2 regions of the Carboxydothermus pertinax genome follow, and region 1 is predicted to be linked to the other one. Evidence: a T-box and tRNA genes for the amino acid it is inferred to sense, from the RefSeq annotation. Region 1 holds a T-box; the other holds one or more tRNA genes.
What was found. The T-box of region 1 lies ahead of cpu_RS00885 (valine--tRNA ligase). A T-box ahead of a tRNA ligase gene usually reads a tRNA of that ligase, here a tRNA-Val.
Positions count from the first base shown of each region.

Region 1 (9,974 bases):
CCAGGTTAAAAAACTTGTGGCTGGACCCGGGGTTTATATTTGTGATGAATGCATTGAGCTTTGTAATGAAATCATAGAAGAGGAATTGGCCGATGACTTGGAGCTTACTTTGGAGGAGCTTCCCAAACCCCAGGAGATAAAGGCTTATCTTGACCAGTATGTTATTGGTCAGGAAGAGGCCAAAAAAGTCCTTTCGGTTGCGGTTTATAACCATTATAAGCGAATAAACTTAGGTGGTAAAATTGATGATGTGGAGCTGTCTAAAAGTAACATCATTATGCTTGGGCCTACCGGCTCCGGTAAAACCCTTTTAGCCCAGACTTTAGCAAAATTTCTAAACGTTCCCTTTGCGATAGCCGATGCTACAGCCCTGACGGAAGCCGGTTATGTCGGGGAAGATGTGGAAAATATCCTCTTAAAATTAATTCAAAATGCTGATTACGACATTGAACGGGCGGAGAAAGGTATTGTTTATATTGACGAGATTGATAAAATCGCCAGGAAATCAGAAAATCCGTCCATAACCCGGGATGTCTCCGGAGAAGGGGTACAACAAGCCCTTTTAAAAATCCTGGAGGGAACCATTGCGTCGGTTCCGCCTCAAGGGGGGCGAAAACACCCGCACCAGGAGTTTATCCAGATTGACACCACCAATATCCTTTTTATAGTAGGTGGTGCTTTTGAAGGGATAGATAAGATAATCCAAAGCCGGATTGGTAAAAAAGGCCTTGGTTTTGGAGCGGAAATCCGGCCGAAAAAAGAGCAAAACATCGGCGAAATTCTGCGCCATATCATGCCGGAAGATTTGTTAAAGTTTGGCTTAATACCGGAGTTTGTAGGCCGCTTACCAATAATCGTTACTTTAGATGCTCTGGATGAAGAAGCGTTGGTGAAAATTTTAACTGAACCGAAAAATGCTTTGGTGCGTCAGTACCAGAAACTTTTTGAACTTGATGGGGTAACTTTAGAATTTGAAGAAGATGCTTTAAGGGCGGTGGCCCAAAAAGCAATTAAAAGAAATACCGGAGCCCGGGGATTACGAGCAATATTAGAAGAAGTAATGCTGGAGGTCATGTACGAGATCCCTTCGCGGAAAGATATTGTAAAATGTGTGATTACCCGGGATGTCATTGAAAATAAGGCTAAACCCATTTTAGTGGGGGCTACGGAAAAGCGGAAAAAAGGCAAAAAAGAAGAAACAGCTTAACTGGATGTTGGAGATTAGAGTTTGGCAGTTGGAAGATAATTTAAAGATATAAGAAGTGGTACTTGGTATTTAAGCAAGGACCACTTCTTTTTTATTGTTTTTGTTTAAAAGCAGATGTTGGAATAGGGTTGGCAAGTAAAATAAAAAGGATGGGGAAAACTAAAGGTAAATTAATCGAGGAGGTGTTAGTGTGAAAGAACTTCCGGAAACATTTAATTGGATTAGGATTACTGGGGTATTGATTTTTTAAAGCTTTTCAGAATAACTTAGGCAGGGAGATGATTTTTAATGCACCATTTAAAGAAGAAGCTTCCGAAAAATTTAAGATTTATGGAACCGGGCTGGTGGGTGGTTCACTTAACCGGCATGGCAATATCAGGAGTTTTAATGTATTTAGCTTGGCGGGAAGAAAAGGATTTAGAATTTTAAATATGAGACAACCTCTTTCTGGTAATAATAGGAAAGAGGTGATGGAAATGGACGGTTTAACTGGAATTTTTGCGGTGGGCCAGATTATCCTTTTAGCAGCAATTTTGGCCCTTCTTTTTTCTCAGGGAAGAGCCCAGCAGGTAAACAAAACTTATCTTAATCGGGAAAGCGAAAAGGAACTGGCTAAACTTAACCGGCTAAGAAAGATATCTTTAACGGAGCCCCTGACAGAAAAGACCCGACCAGAGAGTTTTTCGGAAATCATTGGTCAGGAAGAGGGAATTTGTGCCTTAAAGGCAGCGTTATGTGGACCCAATCCCCAGCACGTAATCTTGTATGGCCCCCCGGGAGTAGGAAAAACAGCTGCAGCCCGGCTGGTGTTAAAAGAAGCTATAAAAAGCCCTAATTCACCTTTTACCGAAGAAGCAGCGTTTATTGAGGTAGATGCTACTTGCACCAGATTTGATGAGCGGGGAATCGCGGATCCCCTTTTAGGTTCAGTTCACGACCCAATTTACCAGGGAGCAGGGCCCCTTGGAATTGCTGGCATTCCCCAACCCAAACCGGGGGCGGTAACTAAAGCCCATGGTGGAATTTTATTTATTGATGAAATTGGCGAACTTCACCCAATCCAGATGAATAAACTTTTAAAAGTTTTAGAAGACCGAAAGGTGTATTTAGAAAGTGCCTATTATTTTTCTGAGGATCCGGAGATACCCAAACATATCCACGATATCTTTCAGAAAGGACTACCGGCCGATTTTCGCTTAATAGGGGCAACCACCCGAAGCCCGGAAGAGTTACCTTCTGCCTTAAGGTCCCGATGTTTAGAAATTTTCTTTAAACCCCTTGGGGAAGAGGAACTCTGGCAAATTGCGAAAAATGCCGCCGAAAAAATTGGCATTACTTTGGGAAGACAGGCCCTCGAGACGGTAGTACGCTATGCAAAATCCGGGCGGGAGGCGGTAAATTTAGTGCAACTGGCCGCTGGCATGGCCTTGGGCGAAGGGAGAAAAAGGATTTTAGCAAGAGATATTATGTTTGTAGCCCGGGCTGGAAATTATCAACCTAAACCAAAGATTATCCTTCCCGAAGAGCCTGCGGTGGGAAAAGCCCTGGGGCTTGCGGTCACAGGCCCAAAGATGGGAGCTGTTTTGGCGGTAGAAGCTTTAGCCGAACCGGCGGAAAGTATTCCGGGTAGTGTCTGTGTTTGCGGAATAATTGAGGAAGAAAAGTTTTCCCAAAGCCATACCGAACTTACGGCCAGGAGTAAAATTCGGGGAGCTCTTGATAATGTGTTTGCAGTTTTTAGGAGCCAAACGGGAATTAATCCTCAAAGGTATGATATTTATTTTAACTTTCCTGCCCCCTGGCCGGTAGATGGTCCTTCGGCCGGACTTGCCCTGATAATTGCTCTTTATTCAGCAATTTTACGCCGGCCGATTCCTGCTAAAACAGCTTTTACCGGGGAAATCTCTCTTTTAGGGGAGGTTTGTCCGGTAGGGGGGATTCCTGATAAAATTGAAGCAGCTATAAACGCTGGAGTTAAAACCGTTTTTTTACCCTGGGGAAATTATCCTGAAGTGGAGGATAATAAAAAATTAAAATTAGTTCCCGTAAAAAGTGTTGATGAAGCGTTAGCTTATATTTTTAAAGAACAGGAAAAGCCTGCCCAAACTTCGCCAGCTTAAACTTACTTTTTAGATTATTTTGTGATAGAATAATGGTACTCAAAATGGGAGGTGATAAGTAGTGGAAACCCGGGAGTTACCACTTTTACCATTAAGGGGAATATTGGTTTTTCCCTATATGGTGATACATCTGGATGTAGGCCGGGAAAAGTCTATTGCTGCTATAGACCAGGCTATGATTTCCGACCGCATTATCTGCCTTGCTACCCAAAAAGATGCCCAAATAGATGAGCCGACCCCCGATGATATTTATACCGTTGGAACTATTGCTGAGATAAAGCAACTTTTAAAGCTTCCTGGCGGTACTTTAAGAGTTCTGGTAGAGGGCTTACAACGGGCAGAAATAAAAAAGTATATAGAAAGCGAACCCTTCTTTCGCGTTGAGGTCCAGATAGCTCAGGAAGAGGAAGTCAAAACCCCGGAAATTCAAGCATTAACTAGAAGCTTAATTTACCAGTTTGAACAATATGTCAAGCTTTCCAAAAGGATTCCGCCGGAAACAGCGATAACTGTGGTTAATTTAGAGGAACCGGGAAGGCTTGCAGATGTTGTAGCAAGCCACCTGACTTTAAAAATTGAGGATAAACAGCGGATTTTAGAAGCTTTAGATATAAAAAATCGCCTGGAAATTCTTTTAGAAATTTTAGCCCGGGAACTGGAAATAGTAGAAATTGAGCGGCGGATAAACTTACGGGTTAGAAAACAAATGGAAAAGACCCAGAAGGAGTATTACCTCCGGGAGCAGTTAAAGGCAATTCAGCGGGAATTGGGAGAAAAAGACGAAAGGGTTGCCGAAGGGGAGGAATACCGGGAAAAAATTAAAGAAGCAAGGCTTCCCAAAGAAGTGGAAGAAAAAGCTTTAAAGGAAGTTGAAAAGCTAGAGAAAATGCCTCCCATGGCAGCGGAAGCAACGGTGGTGCGAAATTACCTGGACTGGCTTTTAGCCTTACCCTGGAACCGGCGGACTAAAGATCGGTTAGATATTAAGCTTGCTGAGCAAATTCTGGAAGAAGACCATTATGGCTTAGAAAAGGTAAAGAGCAGGATTTTAGAATATTTAGCGGTAAGAAAGCTTGCTAAAAAAATGAAAGGGCCAATTCTTTGCTTTGTTGGGCCTCCCGGTGTAGGTAAAACTTCTTTAGCCAAATCTATTGCCCGGGCGTTAGAACGGAAATTTGTCCGGATTTCTTTAGGGGGAGTTCGGGATGAAGCGGAAATCCGGGGACACCGCCGGACATATGTGGGAGCTCTTCCCGGTCGCATTATTCAAGGGATGCGTAATGCTGGCAGCCAAAATCCGGTGTTTTTGCTCGATGAGATTGATAAGATGAGCATGGATTTTCGGGGAGACCCATCGGCAGCTCTTTTGGAAGTACTGGACCCGGAGCAAAACAATAGTTTTTCTGACCATTACATAGAATTACCCTTTGATTTGTCTCATGTCATGTTTATTACTACAGCTAATAATCTCTATACTATCCCCCGACCGCTTTTAGACCGGATGGAGGTAATCCATATTCCGGGGTATACCGAAGAGGAAAAGTTAGCGATTGCCGAGAAATATCTTTTACCCAAGCAAATAAAAGAACATGGGTTAAAACCTCAAAACCTTAAAATTTCTACTAACACCCTTTTAAAAATTATTAGGGAATATACCCGGGAGTCGGGGGTAAGAAATTTAGAGCGACAAATAGCTTCCCTTTGTCGCAAGGCAGCTAAAGAAATTTTAACCAAAAACGTGGAAGAAGTAAAAATTACTGTTAGCAACTTAGAACAGTATTTGGGTATACCTAAGTACCGTTATGGTATTGCTGAAGCCGAAGATGAGGTTGGGGTAGCTACAGGCCTTGCCTGGACAGAAGTTGGCGGCGATGTGATGTTTATTGAAGTTTCTGTCTTAAAGGGTAACGGCAAACTCTATCTTACCGGAAAATTAGGGGAAGTAATGAAGGAATCGGCGCAGGCAGGTTTTTCCTACATCCGTTCCCGGGCTAAAGAACTGGGAATAGAGGAAAACTTTCACGAAAAATATGATTTACATATTCACGTACCGGAAGGAGCTATTCCTAAAGATGGACCGTCAGCGGGGATTACGATGGCGACAGCTATGGTATCGGCTTTAACCGGTCTAAAAGTAAGAAAAGATGTGGCAATGACCGGAGAAATTACCCTGCGGGGGAAGGTCCTGCCCATAGGAGGCTTAAAAGAAAAAATCCTTGCAGCTAAACGAGCCGGCATTAAAACCATTATTATACCTTATGAAAACCGGAAAGAGTTAGAAGAAATACCCCCTCAGGTAAGGCGAGGTTTAAAATTTATTTTGGTAAAACATATGGATGAAGTTTTAGAGGCAGCTTTAATTCGGGAGAAAAAGACGGAAGTTGAATCCCCGCTGCCGGAAAAGGAAATAACCGAAACCCAAGAAATTTCTGTTCACTAAAAACCACCACCAGCACTGGTGGTGGTTTTTTCATGAAAATATTTTGCGAAAAACAAAACCCAGACAATCTTTAAAATTAATCTTTTCTTTAATAGTAAAAAAGAGTTTTTGATAAAAAGAGTTTTTAAAAAAAGGGCCCTTGGGATTTTGGTAATATTGTTGAGCTATTCCTACAGTTACGGGATTAAAGAATAAACTTTCGGGAAAAAAGCTTTCTTTTTTTAGTAAAAGAAAAAGTTCTTTTTGCGTGTTTGGGGGAATCCCTAAAAAACCAGTAGGGTGTGGGTTTTGTAAAAAAGCTTTTTGTCCCCAGTAGACGGCGGAAATTATAGTTTTTAAATCCCCTGGCCTAATATTTTCTTTTACTGCTAAAATTCCTATATCTGGAGCTTTTAAAAAGCCAATTGAAGTTAAATTATCCAACGGAGTTAGGGTTGAGGCTATTAAGAGGTTTCCGATTCCGGCAGCAAAGGCAGTTTTTTTAATCCCCTCGGGCAGATCAAAGTAAGGAGTGTAATCTTTATACGGTTTTAAGCCCTGACGGGAGAGAAGCTCAACCACATCCCGGTATTGTTTACTTCCTTTAGGGGGAAGGATAATTGTTTTATTAGTAAAGGTTAAATTTATTGTCTGGCGAGCGTAGACAGTGTATGGTTCAAAATTAGAAAGCTTTAAAAGGATTTTATAACCGGCGGGGATTTTAGCGGAAGATTTTAGGGCTAAAAGGGTTGCGTTGGCAGGAGTATTAGTAAGTTTTACTTTTGTACCGTATAAGTCCCAGTAACCGTGGTCACTTAAATAATATAAAAGCCAGAAATGGGGAGAGTTTTTGGGGAAATAAAGACTAAAGGTAGTTTGGTTATTTAAGCTAAGGGCAAGGGTATAAAATACCCCAATTATAATTAAGATTAACAAAAAAAGTGCACTAAGGATTTTCCTCATATTACCACCCTAAAAAACTGTTATGCGGTGACCTGTTTAAAGTTGACAGTTTTGCGGGAAAAATATAAAATAATTTCAAAATGGAAAAGGTAGAGATGATGCCGGGGAGGAGTACCGGTCGGCCTCCAGAAAGAGAGGAAAGCCCTCAGGCTGAAAGGTTTTCCTGGAAGGAGCCGGGAAGGTCGCCCCTAAGATTGCGAAAGGGAAAAGGAGTACCTTTCGCCGGGTTTGCCCGTTAGAGCGTTAAAGTGCCGGGATATCCCGGAAGCAAGGTGGTACCGCGGAAAAAGCCTCTTTCGCCCTTGGGTGGAAGGGGCGTTTTTTGTGATGGTCGATCATGACCTGGTGGAGTTAAAGATACTAATTATTCAAAAAGGGAGGAATAGCTATGTCCATACCTTCGGTTTATTCACCCCAGGAAGTGGAGAAAAAATGGTATAAATACTGGGAGGAAAATGGCTTTTTCCATACCGAGCCCGATGAGCGCAAACCTTTTTCCATTGTCATGCCTCCACCAAACGTTACCGGGCAGCTTCATATGGGTCATGCTCTGGATAATACGATGCAGGATATACTTACCCGCTATAAGAGGATGCAGGGGTATAATACCCTCTGGCTTCCCGGAACCGACCATGCAGGGATTGCTACCCAGGCCAAAGTGGAAGAGGAACTTAGAAAAGAGGGACTTTCGAAAGATGATTTGGGCCGGGAAAAGTTTTTAGAGAGGGTTTGGGCCTGGAAAGAAAAATACGGAAACCGCATAACCGAGCAGCTAAGAACTCTTGGGGCTTCTTGTGATTGGGACCGGGAGCGATTTACTTTAGATGAAGGGTGTTCCGAGGCAGTTAAAGAGGTGTTTTTACGTCTTTATGAAAAGGGGCTTATTTACCGGGACTACTATATTACCAACTGGTGTCCCCACTGCAAAACCACCATTTCTGATATAGAAGTGGAACACCAAGAACAGGACGGCAAACTCTATCACATAAAATATCCATTAGAAGATGGAACAGGTTATCTCACCGTAGCGACGACCAGGCCGGAAACGATGCTGGGGGATACAGCGGTGGCGGTCCACCCGGACGATGAGCGATACCGGGGGTTCGTTGGCAAAAAAGTTATCCTGCCGCTTTTAAACCGGCCTATACCGGTTATCGCCGATGAGTACGTGGATAGGGAATTTGGTACCGGTGTGGTGAAAATTACCCCGGCCCACGACCCCAACGACTTTGAAGTGGGGCTTCGCCACCAACTTCCCCAGGTAGTGGTGCTGGACGATGAAGCTATTATGAATGAAAATGCCGGAAGTTATCAGGGGCTAGACCGCTATGCTGCTCGGAAAAAAATAGTTGAAGATTTAAAGGAATTAGGGCTTCTGGTTAAAGAGGAAGATATTAAGCACTCGGTGGGGCACTGTTACCGATGTGATACGGTGATTGAACCAAGGCTTTCCAAACAATGGTTTGTAAGAATGAAACCTTTAGCAAAGCCCGCTATCGAAGCTGCCTTAAAAGGGGAGGTAAAGTTTGTTCCCGAGAGGTTTACCAAGATTTATCTTAACTGGCTTTATAATATTCGGGATTGGTGCATTTCCCGGCAGCTCTGGTGGGGACACCGGATTCCGGTCTGGTATTGCGAAGAATGTGGAGAAGTTATTCCTTCCCGGGAAGAGGTAAAAAGCTGTCCCAAGTGCCAGAGTACCAGAGTCCATCAGGACCCGGACGTTTTGGATACCTGGTTTTCTTCAGCTCTCTGGCCCTTTTCGACCATGGGTTGGCCGAAAAATACCGAGGAACTTCACTATTACTACCCAACTTCAGTGTTAGTGACCGGCCGGGATATCATCTTCTTCTGGGTAGCCCGGATGCTTTTTATGGGCCTGGAGTTTATGAAACAGGTGCCGTTTCGGGAAGTATTAATCCACGGTCTGGTCTTAGATGCCCAGGGAAGAAAGATGAGTAAATCTTTAGGAAACGGGGTTGACCCGGTAGAGGTAATTGCAAGCCACGGAGCCGATAGCTTAAGATTTATGCTGGTAACCGGTAATACCCCTGGAAACGATTTGCGTTTTCACTTTGAGCGGCTTGATGGAGCGCGCAATTTTGCCAATAAACTCTGGAATGCCTCCCGGTTTGTTTTAATGAATTTAGAAGGATTTAATCCTCAAGGAATAAAGAAGGAGGATTTAACTTTAGCTGACCGTTGGATTTTATCGCGCTTAAACTCTGTTATTGAAAAGGTAACGGCTAATTTAGAGCAGTATGAGCTTGGGGAAGCGGCGCGGGAATTGTACGAGTTTATCTGGGATGAGTTTTGCGACTGGTATGTAGAACTTTCTAAACCGCGCCTTTACGGGAAAATGCCTGGCGGCGATACTGCCCGGGAAGTCCTTTATTGGGTCTTAAAAACAACTTTAGAACTTCTCCATCCCTTTATGCCGTTTATTACCGAGGAAATCTGGCAAAAGCTACCCCATGAAGGAAAAACGATTATGTTAGCTCCCTGGCCAACGGTTAAAGTAGAGTATAACAATCCCGACGCAGTTAAAGAAATGAGCAGTTTAATGGAAGTTATCCGGGAGATAAGAAGGTTAAGAGCCGAGGTCAATGTGCCACCTTCCAAGCGGGGAGAAGTTATTTTAGTAACTGCTGACTCAAGCCTGAGAAGTTTACTAAACGAAAACTCCTGGGCCATATCTGCATTAGCGCAAAGTGAACCCCGGATTGTTGCCCAAATGCCCGCACCGGATGGGGCTTTAACCGGCGTGGCAGCAGGTATTACTCTTTATTTACCGCTAAAAGATTTAATTGACCTGGAGAAAGAAAAAGAACGGCTAAATAAAGAACTTAAAAAGGTTTTAGCGGAAATTGAGCGGTTAGAGAAAAAATTAAACAATCCGGGCTTTCTGGCTAAAGCTCCCGCGGAGGTTATAAACAAAGAACGGGAAAAACTGTCTGGTTTTTACCGGGAAAAGGAAATATTAGAACAAAGGATAGGGATGTTTTCCCATGAACTATAACGAAGCCTTAGAATTTTTGGCCAATCTCACCAAGTTTGGGATAAATTTGGGCTTAGAGCGGATTTATGAACTATTAAAGAGGCTTGGTAATCCGCAGGAGAAACTTAAAGTAATCCACATTGGGGGGACCAATGGTAAAGGTTCGGTTTCAAGCTTAACTGCTTCGGTGTTAACAGAAGCGGGCTATAAAACCGGACTTTTCACCTCTCCCCATCTATCCCGGTATACTGAGCGGTATAAGATAAA
Region 1 is NZ_BDJK01000003.1:119,239-129,212, forward strand. It holds gene clpX (ATP-dependent Clp protease ATP-binding subunit ClpX) at 1-1,207, shown strand, start outside; gene cpu_RS13745 (hypothetical protein) at 1,496-1,636, shown strand; gene lonB (ATP-dependent protease LonB) at 1,684-3,327, shown strand; gene lon (endopeptidase La) at 3,389-5,767, shown strand; gene cpu_RS00880 (hypothetical protein) at 5,798-6,709, opposite strand; T-box leader at 6,799-7,016, shown strand; gene cpu_RS00885 (valine--tRNA ligase) at 7,098-9,728, shown strand; gene cpu_RS00890 (bifunctional folylpolyglutamate synthase/dihydrofolate synthase) at 9,718-9,974, shown strand, end outside.

Region 2 (9,974 bases), on a different contig from region 1:
GCTTTTACCCGGGGGCTTTAAGCACAATGCTCAAAGTTTAAGGGTAGTGGATGTTTTAGAAAAAGGGGATGGGTTAAATTTAACCTGGGAAGTACGGGAAGGAATATTAAAGCACACCTGGAGCGAAGAACCTCCCTCGACCCTAGAAGGGCAAATAGTGCGGCTTGCCGACCGCATCGCTTATATCAATCACGATATTGATGACGCCATCCGGGCGGGGGTTTTAAAGGAAGAAGATTTACCCAAAGATTGTATAAAAATTCTTGGCAGGCGGCATCGGGACCGGATTAACACCATGGTAACTGATGTAATTAAGAGTAGTTTAAATAAACCCCAAATTATAATGAGCCCAGAAATAGAATGGGCAATGCTTGAACTTCGAAGCTTTATGTTTAAAACCGTTTATATTGGCAGTGAACCCAAAAAAGAAGAGAAGAAAGCCAAATCTCTTATAAAAATGCTTTATGAACATTATTTGGAAAATGTATATCAATTACCCGAGGAATTTCAAAATATCGTTAAAAACGAAGGACCCGAGAGAGCTGTAGCGGACTATATTGCCGGTATGACTGACCGTTATGCTTTAAAAGTATATAAAGAATTGTTTATACCTCATCCTTTAACCTAAAACTTATTTGTCGAAGAAGCAGGAAAAAGCGAAAAAAAAGAGAATAACTATTATTAAGAGAGCGGTGAAGGCCGTGTCCTATCAAGAGGTTGTAGAAAAAATTAGGAATCAGGTCGATTTAGTTGATTTAGTAAGCGAATATACCAGACTTAAAAAATCTGGTAGAAATTACGTAGGCCTTTGTCCTTTTCATAATGAAAAAACACCTTCTTTTTCGGTATCAAGGGAAAAAAATCTCTATTATTGCTTTGGTTGCCAGCGAGGCGGCGATATCTTTAGTTTTATTATGGAGAAGGAGAAATTAAATTTTAAAGAAGCCGTTTCGTATTTAGCTAAAAAATACAATATTGATTTACCGGAAACGAGTAAGACTTTTAGTAAATATGAACCTTTATACCGGATGTTAATGCTGGCAACTAAATTTTATCATGAAGCTTTAAATACAAAATTGGCCATTAAAGCTAAAGATTACCTGAAAAGCAGGGGAATCGCTGAAGAAACAGTTAAAGAGTTTATGTTAGGTTATGCCCCTTCCCCAACCGCTTTACCGGTTTTTCTAGCTAAAAAAGGTTACAATCCCGGGGAATTGGTTAAAATAGGAGTTGTGGCTAAAAGTTATTCCGGAGGTTATTACGACCGCTTTGCGGGAAGGATTATCTTTCCGATTTTTGACCGGGAAGGCCGCGTGGTGGGGTTTGGGGGCAGGGCCTTAGGAGATGAAAAACCCAAATACTATAATTCGCCACAGTCGGTGATCTTTGATAAGGGAAAGTTATTTTATGGTTTTAAACAAGCCCGTACTGCTATTAGAGAAAAAAGGCAAGCTATTTTAGTAGAAGGTTATTTTGATGTTATTTCTCTGCACCAAGCGGGGATAAAAAATGTGGTTGCTTGCCTGGGAACTGCTTTTACCGAAGAGCATTTAAATTTTTTAAAAAACTATGGGTTTATTGAAGAGTTAATTCTGGCCTATGACCAGGATGCGGCGGGAGAAAAAGCTGCTCTAAGAGCTACCCAAATGCTGGTCCGGGATAAGTCTGAACTTACGGTCAAGGTACTTCGACAAAGGGAGTTTAAGGATCCTGATGAGTTAATTAAAAACCGAGGAAAAGATGCTTTTTTGGAGGAAATAAATAAAGCCCTGACTCCGGTGGAGTTTTTCTTAGAGCTAGAGCTTAGAGGAAAAAACAACTTAACTTTAAATGAACAAACCGCTATCTTAAAAAAGCTTCTTCCTTACCTTGTGGCAGAATATGACAAATCACCGGCATTGTTTGCCGAAAGAATAGGGAAAATTGCTAGTCTAATTCAATTAAGCGAGGGAACGTTATTAGATGAAATTCGCCGGGAACTTACCAAAAATGAGGAAAAATCTTTAAAAAACTCGAGCTTTGGAGAAAATATCAGTAATGAAAATAAAAACTATGGCCTTTTAAAAGTTGAAACAGAGTTACTAGGAATGTTATTAGAATATCCTGAATATCGAGAGGATTTTCTTAAAGATTTTTTTTCTTATGAGTTTCAAGGAAAAAACCAAGAACTATTTATCCGCTTAAAAGAAAATAATCTTCCCACTCAGGAAGATCCTTTATATAGCTATATGGCCTATTTACGAATAAATTGTCCACCAGGGGACCCTAAAACTTTGTATAAAGGATATGTTCGGTATTTGGAGGAACATTATAAAAAACAGCAAATACAAAAGTTAACCCTGGAAATTTCCCTGGCAGAAAAGGAAGGAAACTGGGATAAGCTCCAGTTATTAATTAATAAACTTCAACAACTAACTCAAAAAAATTAACCCAGAAAGGGGGGAATGCGGCATGAAGGAAATAATGCAAAGCGAAAAACTCATGGAAATTGTTGAGAAAGGCAAAAAACGCGGGGTTTTGACATATAATGATTTGCTCGACACTTTGCAAAATGTTGATTTAAACTCGGAGCAGATCGATGAACTGTATGAATACCTTGCAAACCAGGGTATAGAAGTGGTGCCGGAAGTACCAGAGTTAGAAATTGACCCCATTGATAATTTAGATGGTGATGTAGATTTTAAACCTTCCGACATTGTTGACGAGGTCGATTTGGATTTAACCATACCGGAAGGGATTGCTATTGACGATCCAGTCCGGATGTATTTAAAGGAAATCGGCCGCGTTCCCTTGCTGACACCGGAAGAAGAAATTGAGCTTGCCAAAAGGAAGGAAGAGGGCGACGAAGAAGCCAAAAGAAAGTTGGCAGAAGCCAACTTACGCCTGGTGGTAAGTATTGCCAAACGGTATGTAGGCAGGGGTATGCTGTTTTTGGATTTAATTCAGGAAGGGAATCTTGGTTTATTAAAAGCGGTAGAAAAATTTGACTACCGCAAAGGCTATAAATTTTCCACATATGCTACCTGGTGGATTCGCCAGGCTATTACCCGGGCTATTGCCGATCAGGCACGGACCATTCGTATCCCGGTTCATATGGTAGAAACTATCAATAAATTGATTCGGGTGTCGCGAAACCTTTTACAGGAGCTAGGAAGAGAGCCAACCCCGGAAGAAATCGCTAAAGAAATGGACATTTCGGTAGATAAAGTCCGGGAAATTATGAAAATTGCCCAGGAGCCTGTATCTTTAGAAACTCCAATTGGAGAAGAAGAAGACTCGCATCTTGGAGACTTTGTCGAAGATCCTGATGCCAAAGCTCCGGTAGAGGAAGCTTCTTTTACACTGCTGCGCGAGCAGTTAGACGAGGTCTTAAAAACTTTAACCGAAAGGGAACAAAAGGTCTTAAGACTTCGCTTTGGTTTGGATGACGGGCGGGCCCGGACTTTAGAAGAAGTTGGGCAAATTTTTGGGGTGACCCGGGAGCGGATTCGACAAATTGAAGCTAAAGCTCTAAGAAAGCTACGGCATCCAAGTAGGAGTAAAAAATTAAAAGATTATCTAGAATAAAAGTAAAAGAATACCTAAAAAATCTTTTAAAAACTTCTTGACCAAACTAAAAATATTTCCTATAATAAATCATGTCGCAAGGACACAAGAGTTCGGGCCCATAGCTCAGCGGTAGAGCTGCCGGCTCATAACCGGTAGGTCCCAGGTTCAAATCCTGGTGGGCCCACCATGTTAAAGCCGGAAGGCTCGAAAGTTAAGTTATGTGGCCCCATGGTCAAGAGGCCTAAGACACCGCCCTTTCAAGGCGGTAACCCGGGTTCGAATCCCGGTGGGGTCACCACGGGCGGTTAGCTCAGCTGGGAGAGCACCTGCCTTACAAGCAGGGGGTCGGCAGTTCGATCCTGTCACCGCCCACCAGTGAAAATTAAACCTCAAACCACTAAGGTTTGGGGTTTTTTGTTTTTAACTACCTTTTTTGGTACAAATACTGTATAATAGTTGCAAGTATAAATTATCTAACGGAGGAATCATGCAGTTATCGGCACGATTAAAGACGATGGCTTCTTATGTGATATCCGGGGAACCGGCAGCGGATATTGGAACCGATCATGCCCAACTCCCTATTTACCTAGTTTTAAATAACCTTTGCCCCCGGGTAATTGCAACTGATTTAAAGGAAATGCCGTTAAGCCGTGCCCGTAAGGTTGTGGTAGATTACGGCCTTTTAGACAAAATTGATTTAAGATTGGGGGATGGATTATATCCTTTAAAACCCGGGGAAGTTAAAAGTGTGGTAATTGCCGGTATAGGCGGGAATAATATTGCCGAAATAATTAAAAAAAGGCCGGAAGTAGCCCGAGAGGTTCGCTTAATTTTACAACCAATGGCTGATAGTTTTGACTTACGAATTATGCTTGGGGCTAACGGTTATCAAATTATAGAGGAAGAACTGGTTATAGAAAAAAGCCGGCTTTACGAAATCATTGTAGCCCAAGCAGGATTTATAACTATTGCAAACAAAATAGAGTTGGGATTAGGGCCTCTATTAATACGAAGAGGAGATGAGCTAGCGCGAAAATATTTAATAACGCAAAAAATAAAATATGAAAAAATTTTACTAAATCTAAGCCGGGCCCAAAAGATGCATGAGGAAAAAATACGTGAGATAAAGGAGATATTAGCTTTTATCGAGGAGGTGCTGGCAAATTGGCCCATCCCCAGGAGATAGCTTCGGTTATTGAAAAAAAATTTCCCCGAAAACTTGCTGCCGAGTGGGATAATCCTGGTTGGCAAATTTATTTTGAGAGAGAAGTTACTAAAATTTTACTGGCGTTAGATATTACTTCCGATACAGTGGCGTTAGCGTTGCGGGAAGGAGTAGACCTAATAATTACCCACCATCCGCTCTTTTTTAAACCGCTAAATTCCCTTACCTTTGATAAAGCTGAATCATTACCCCTTTTGAAATTATTGGAAAATAAAATTTTGGTTTATAGTATCCATACTAATTTAGACATAGCTAAAGACGGATTAAATGATTACCTGGCAGAGTTACTGGAGCTTTCTGAAATAAGACCGCTAGGGGAGGAAGTATATGAAAAACTTTATAAACTCTCGGTTTTTGTGCCAGAATCTCACTGGGAGATAGTTAGAGAGGCAATGGGAGCAGCTGGGGCAGGCTTCATCGGTAATTACTCCCATTGTACCTTTAATACCCGGGGTACTGGCACCTTTTTACCTCTGGAAGGAGCAAGTCCGTTTATTGGGGAAGTGGGGCGAATTGAAAAGGTCGAAGAAGTAAAAGTAGAGACTATTGTCCCAGAAAAACTTTTAAACCGGGTACTAAAAGCAATGTTAAAAGTTCACCCTTACGAAGAAGTTGCCTATGATATCTACCCTTTAGAAAATAAACAGTATTTAGGTGGTATGGGGAGGATAGGCGTAACTAAGAAGAAAAGTTTTAAAGAGTTACTGGCTTTTGTAGCCGAAAGATTAGAGCTCAAGAATTTGAGATATGGGGGAAATCTGGATTCATTTTCGCGAAAAGTGGCGATAGTCTCGGGTGCTGGTGGAAACTACTGGCAAAAGGCCAAATTTGCCGGTGCCGATGTCTTTATTACCGGTGATATAAAGTACCATGAGGCAGTTGCGATGCTCGATGCGGGTTTAAATTTTATCGATGCCGGTCATTGGGAAACGGAAAAAATATTTTATCAGCTAATAGTTCCACTTTTGCAGAAGGTAAAAGGGTTAAAGTGGATAATGGAGAAAAGGGAGCCGGTATTTAACTATTTGGTAAATTTCGGGGGGTAATATTTTGCAGCGAATTCGTGAGTTATATGAATTTATGCTATTAGAAGAAGAGGAACGTAAGCTTGCCGGTGATGACCGTATAGCAATAAACCGTCAGAGTTTTAAAAACGCCCGAAAAGCCTGGGAAAATATGCGTAATGTGTATTATGAATTAAAAAATGAGCTAACCCGGACTGAAAAGATAATAAAAAGCCTGGAAAGAGAGTTGTTGGGATTAGCCAACAAAATTAAAGAAATTGACCAAAAGCTTTACGGGGAGGGAACCAATTTAAAGCAAATAGAACAGTATCAATTTAAACTTGAATTATTAAAAAATGAAAAGACCGATAAAGAAGAGCGCTTACTTGACATGATTTCCCGGGAAGAAGAGTTAAAGGAAGAGGCAAAAAAACTAAAGGAAAATCTTATTGCCGAAAAAGACAAGCTTTTAAAGTGGCAAGAGGAAATAAAGTTTGAAGAGGAAGAATATAGACGAAATCTAGAAGCTTTAAGGCAAAAGCTTAACAGAGAAGAAGAAAGACTTACGGAAAATCCTTATTATGCAAAATACAAGGAATTAAAAGAAAAGTATGGAAATCCGGTGGCTTTAGTAGATAAAGAAACCTGTTACGGTTGTTTTATGAGTTTGCCCTTTGAACTTACTAAAAAGTTAAAGCTTGGACAGGGGGAAGGTGCGATATGTCCGCATTGTAAACGTTTGTTGTATTACCCTAGTTAATAAAAAGGTACAAGAATTATAACTGCAACCACCAAAAGATTAGGATAGCTACCGATGGGCTTTATAACGACATAAAAAATTAACTAAATTTTTTTGCGAGTAAGCCTGTAAGCCGAGTTCTGTCGAGGATGACCATCTATCTGAGACCTCTGTTGCCAGAGGCCTTAAGCGACCAACCCGGGGACAGAGCGGGCCACTCTATAGTCCCCCTATTTGGTCTTGCTCCGGATGGGGTTTGCCTAGCCGGACAGTTACCTGCCCGCTGGTGAGCTCTTACCTCACCTTTCCACCCTTACCGGCGCTTCGCGCCGGCGGTATGTTTCTGTGGCACTTTCCTTGGAGTCGCCTCCACCGGGCGTTACCCGGCATCCTGCCCTATGGAGCTCGGACTTTCCTCAGGGATTTTTCCCTGCGGTCATCCGGCTTACTCGCAGCTATTCATTTTTGTTGCTAAACTATTATAAGTTTTTATGTAAGACAGTGCAAGCGGTAAAAAATAGAAAAATTAGCTTAGATCCGGTTCAATATAGACAGCGGTTCCGTTAGCAACAACCATTAACATGGTTTGGCCGATGCTTTCGTAATCCAGTGATATACCAATAACTGCATTAGCGCCAAGTCTTTTTGCCCGTTCGGTCATTTCGGCTAAAACTATTTGCCGGGCTTCTTCTAGCTGCTGTTCATAAGCTCCCGAACGGCCTCCTACAATGTCACTTATTGAGGCGAGAAAATCCCGGATGATGTTTGTTCCCATAATTGCTTCTCCGGTTACAATGCCCAAATACCTGGTAACTTTGTAGCCGTCCAGCCGGCCGCTTGTGGCAAGTAGCATATAAAAAGCACCTCCTTAGGAATTTATATACATTTTAACAAAAATTAAGATACAATAATAGAGGAGAAAAAGGTAAATAGACAAGTCGAAATATGTCGAAAAAACTCATTATTTGTAACAATTACTTAACATTGTCTTAATAACACAGTAACAATTATCATTTATTATTTAAGCGTACGGACAACTCGGGAGGATTTAATGAGGTCCCCCCCTCCCCACTCCCAATCCCCTCCTCCCGATAGCTGTCCCTGAATTTAAAAAACAGCTCCCGCTTTAGTTCTTAACAGAGAACTTGGGCGGATTGAAGTAAAAATTAAAAAACATAAAACAATAGTCCTGTAAAAGTTGACAAGTAGCTAAGGGAGAATTGTTGAAATACTTAAAGTAAAAACGAAGTCTAGACACAGCAATGAAATAAGTAAGAGAAATAATGAAGGAAATGCAAGATTTTGCGGAAGGTTAAAGTAGTAATGGATAAAAGGCTTTTACTTCATTTAAAATTTCATACGGAAAAAAAGGACAAGCAAAAAGCGGGGCTGTTCTTTAAATCCCTCCACCGGTGGCAAAAAAGCCACCTTTTTTTATTGTCTTTTTCCCTGAGAAAAATGATATAATTATTGATAAAAACGGGGGTTTTGGGATTGGGAGAGGAGAATTTTAAGAAAGGTCTTTTTTTAGCTGTTTTAGCAACAACCCTTTGGGGAATTAATGGCACAGTTACCCGCTATTTATTAATAAATAACCTGAGCCCAGTAGTTTTAGTGCAAATTCGACTAACAGCAAGTGCAGTTTTATTATTTCTCTGGTTTTTTTTCAGAAAAGAAAAAATAAAGATTGCCCCAAATGATATCTTGCCTCTTTTATTTTTAGGTATTTTTGGCCTGGGATTAGTTCAGATGACCTATTTTTATACAATTAGCTTAACCAACGTGGCGACAGCGGTTTTTCTCCAGTATTTATCGCCGGTAATTGTAGCGATTTTTGGCCTTATACTTAAAACCGAAGAGATGACCTTTAAGAAGTTAATGGCCGTTTTTTTGGCCATGGTGGGAAGTTTTTTAATTGTTACCAAAAATGGAGGGCTGAAGCTGCCTTTGATTGGTATCATTTCTGGTCTGCTTTCAGCTTTTTCCCAGAGTTTTTATATTATTTATGGTAAAAAAGTATTAAAACGCTTTTCACCGCTAACGGTTTTAGCATACGGTTGGCTGTTTAGCGCAATTTTTTGGTGGCTGTTAATTCCCCCTAAAGTTGGTCTTTTAAAGCAAATTTTTGCATTAAGAGATATTGTAGGAATAGCATATATTGTTATTTTTGCTACGGTTATCCCTTTTATTCTCTACTTTAAAAGCATGAATTATTTAACCTCAACTACCGTTAGTATAGTAAGTTTAGTTGAACCGGTAGTAGCGGTTATTGTGGCTTTTGTAATCTTAGGGGAAAAGCTTACTTTTTTATCAACTTTAGGAGCGGTCTTTATACTGGCTGCTGTTTATACCATTTCAAAAAGTTAAGGAGGAGAAATATGAAAATTGCTCTGATAGCCCATGATAACAAAAAGGACGATCTTCTGGAGTTTGTAAAAACCTATAGAGAATTTTTTGACCTTCATGAACTTTATGCTACCGGAACTACCGGAAAAATATTGGCTGAAAATACTAGACTTTCAATTCACCGCTTTTTATCCGGCCCCCTTGGGGGAGACCAACAAATTGGTGCGATGGTGGCGTCAGGGGAGATAAAGCTTGTTATCTTTTTCCGGGACCCTCTAACAGCTCAACCCCACGAACCCGATATAACGGCCCTATTGCGGGTTTGTGATGTTCACAATGTTCCCATTGCTACCAACTGGGGGAGTGCGGAATTGTTTTTAAAAGCCTTAAGCTAGGGAGGACGAAAATGTGGGTTTGGTTTTTAAAGATGTGGGGGTAATTGACCTGGATGGCAGTGTAATGGTCCAGGAAAACCTTCTTCTTAAATTCAAACCCAAAATTTATACTTTACCAGGAGATCATCGTTTAAAGATTTGGACTAATTTATCTAATTATCATGTTAGCTGCCAGAAACTAGGGAATACAGTTTTGGGAATAAATTTTTGCGGAACAGGAGAATTCCATCACCTTACTTATTACCTGGTAAAAAATAATCCAGCTCCCCGATTAGGTGTTGTGGTTTTTGATAATCATCCCGATTTTTTGCCTACCTTTTCCGGTTATATTTCGTGTGGGTCGTGGCTTTTAAATGTTGCTGCCCTTGACAAGGTAAAACAAATTTTGGTAGTAGGTGTTACGGAGTTATCAGGGTTAAAAAGCTTTGGTGCTAATTTAGCAGGTGAAAAGATAATACTGTTAGCTCCTAAAGGTAAAAAGGTACCGACTACGAAATATCCAATCGAATTTTATGCTGAAGATGAGTTATTTGCTAAAATAGAAGAAACTCTTAAAATTTCGGATATTTATATTAGCATTGATAAAGACGTTTTACATCCCCTTGATTCGACTACTACCTGGGAGCAAGGGGAGTTAAGGTTAAAACAGTTACTTAAAGTCCTTGCCATGCTAAAAAATAAATATAGAATTTGGGGAGTAGATATTTGTGGGGAGT
Region 2 is NZ_BDJK01000043.1:2,483-12,456, forward strand. It holds gene cpu_RS09460 (deoxyguanosinetriphosphate triphosphohydrolase) at 1-628, shown strand, start outside; gene dnaG (DNA primase) at 702-2,429, shown strand; gene rpoD (RNA polymerase sigma factor RpoD) at 2,452-3,567, shown strand; tRNA gene cpu_RS09475 (tRNA-Ile) at 3,662-3,736, shown strand; tRNA gene cpu_RS09480 (tRNA-Glu) at 3,772-3,847, shown strand; tRNA gene cpu_RS09485 (tRNA-Val) at 3,849-3,924, shown strand; gene cpu_RS09490 (tRNA (adenine(22)-N(1))-methyltransferase) at 4,037-4,735, shown strand; gene cpu_RS09495 (Nif3-like dinuclear metal center hexameric protein) at 4,714-5,820, shown strand; gene cpu_RS09500 (zinc ribbon domain-containing protein) at 5,825-6,538, shown strand; RNA gene rnpB (RNase P RNA component class A) at 6,631-6,969, opposite strand; gene cpu_RS09510 (YbjQ family protein) at 7,044-7,370, opposite strand; gene cpu_RS09515 (DMT family transporter) at 8,012-8,884, shown strand; gene mgsA (methylglyoxal synthase) at 8,896-9,258, shown strand; gene cpu_RS09525 (arginase family protein) at 9,272-9,974, shown strand, end outside.
Region 2: it encodes a tRNA-Val, which carries the amino acid that the T-box ahead of cpu_RS00885 (valine--tRNA ligase) is inferred to sense. The anticodon was not compared.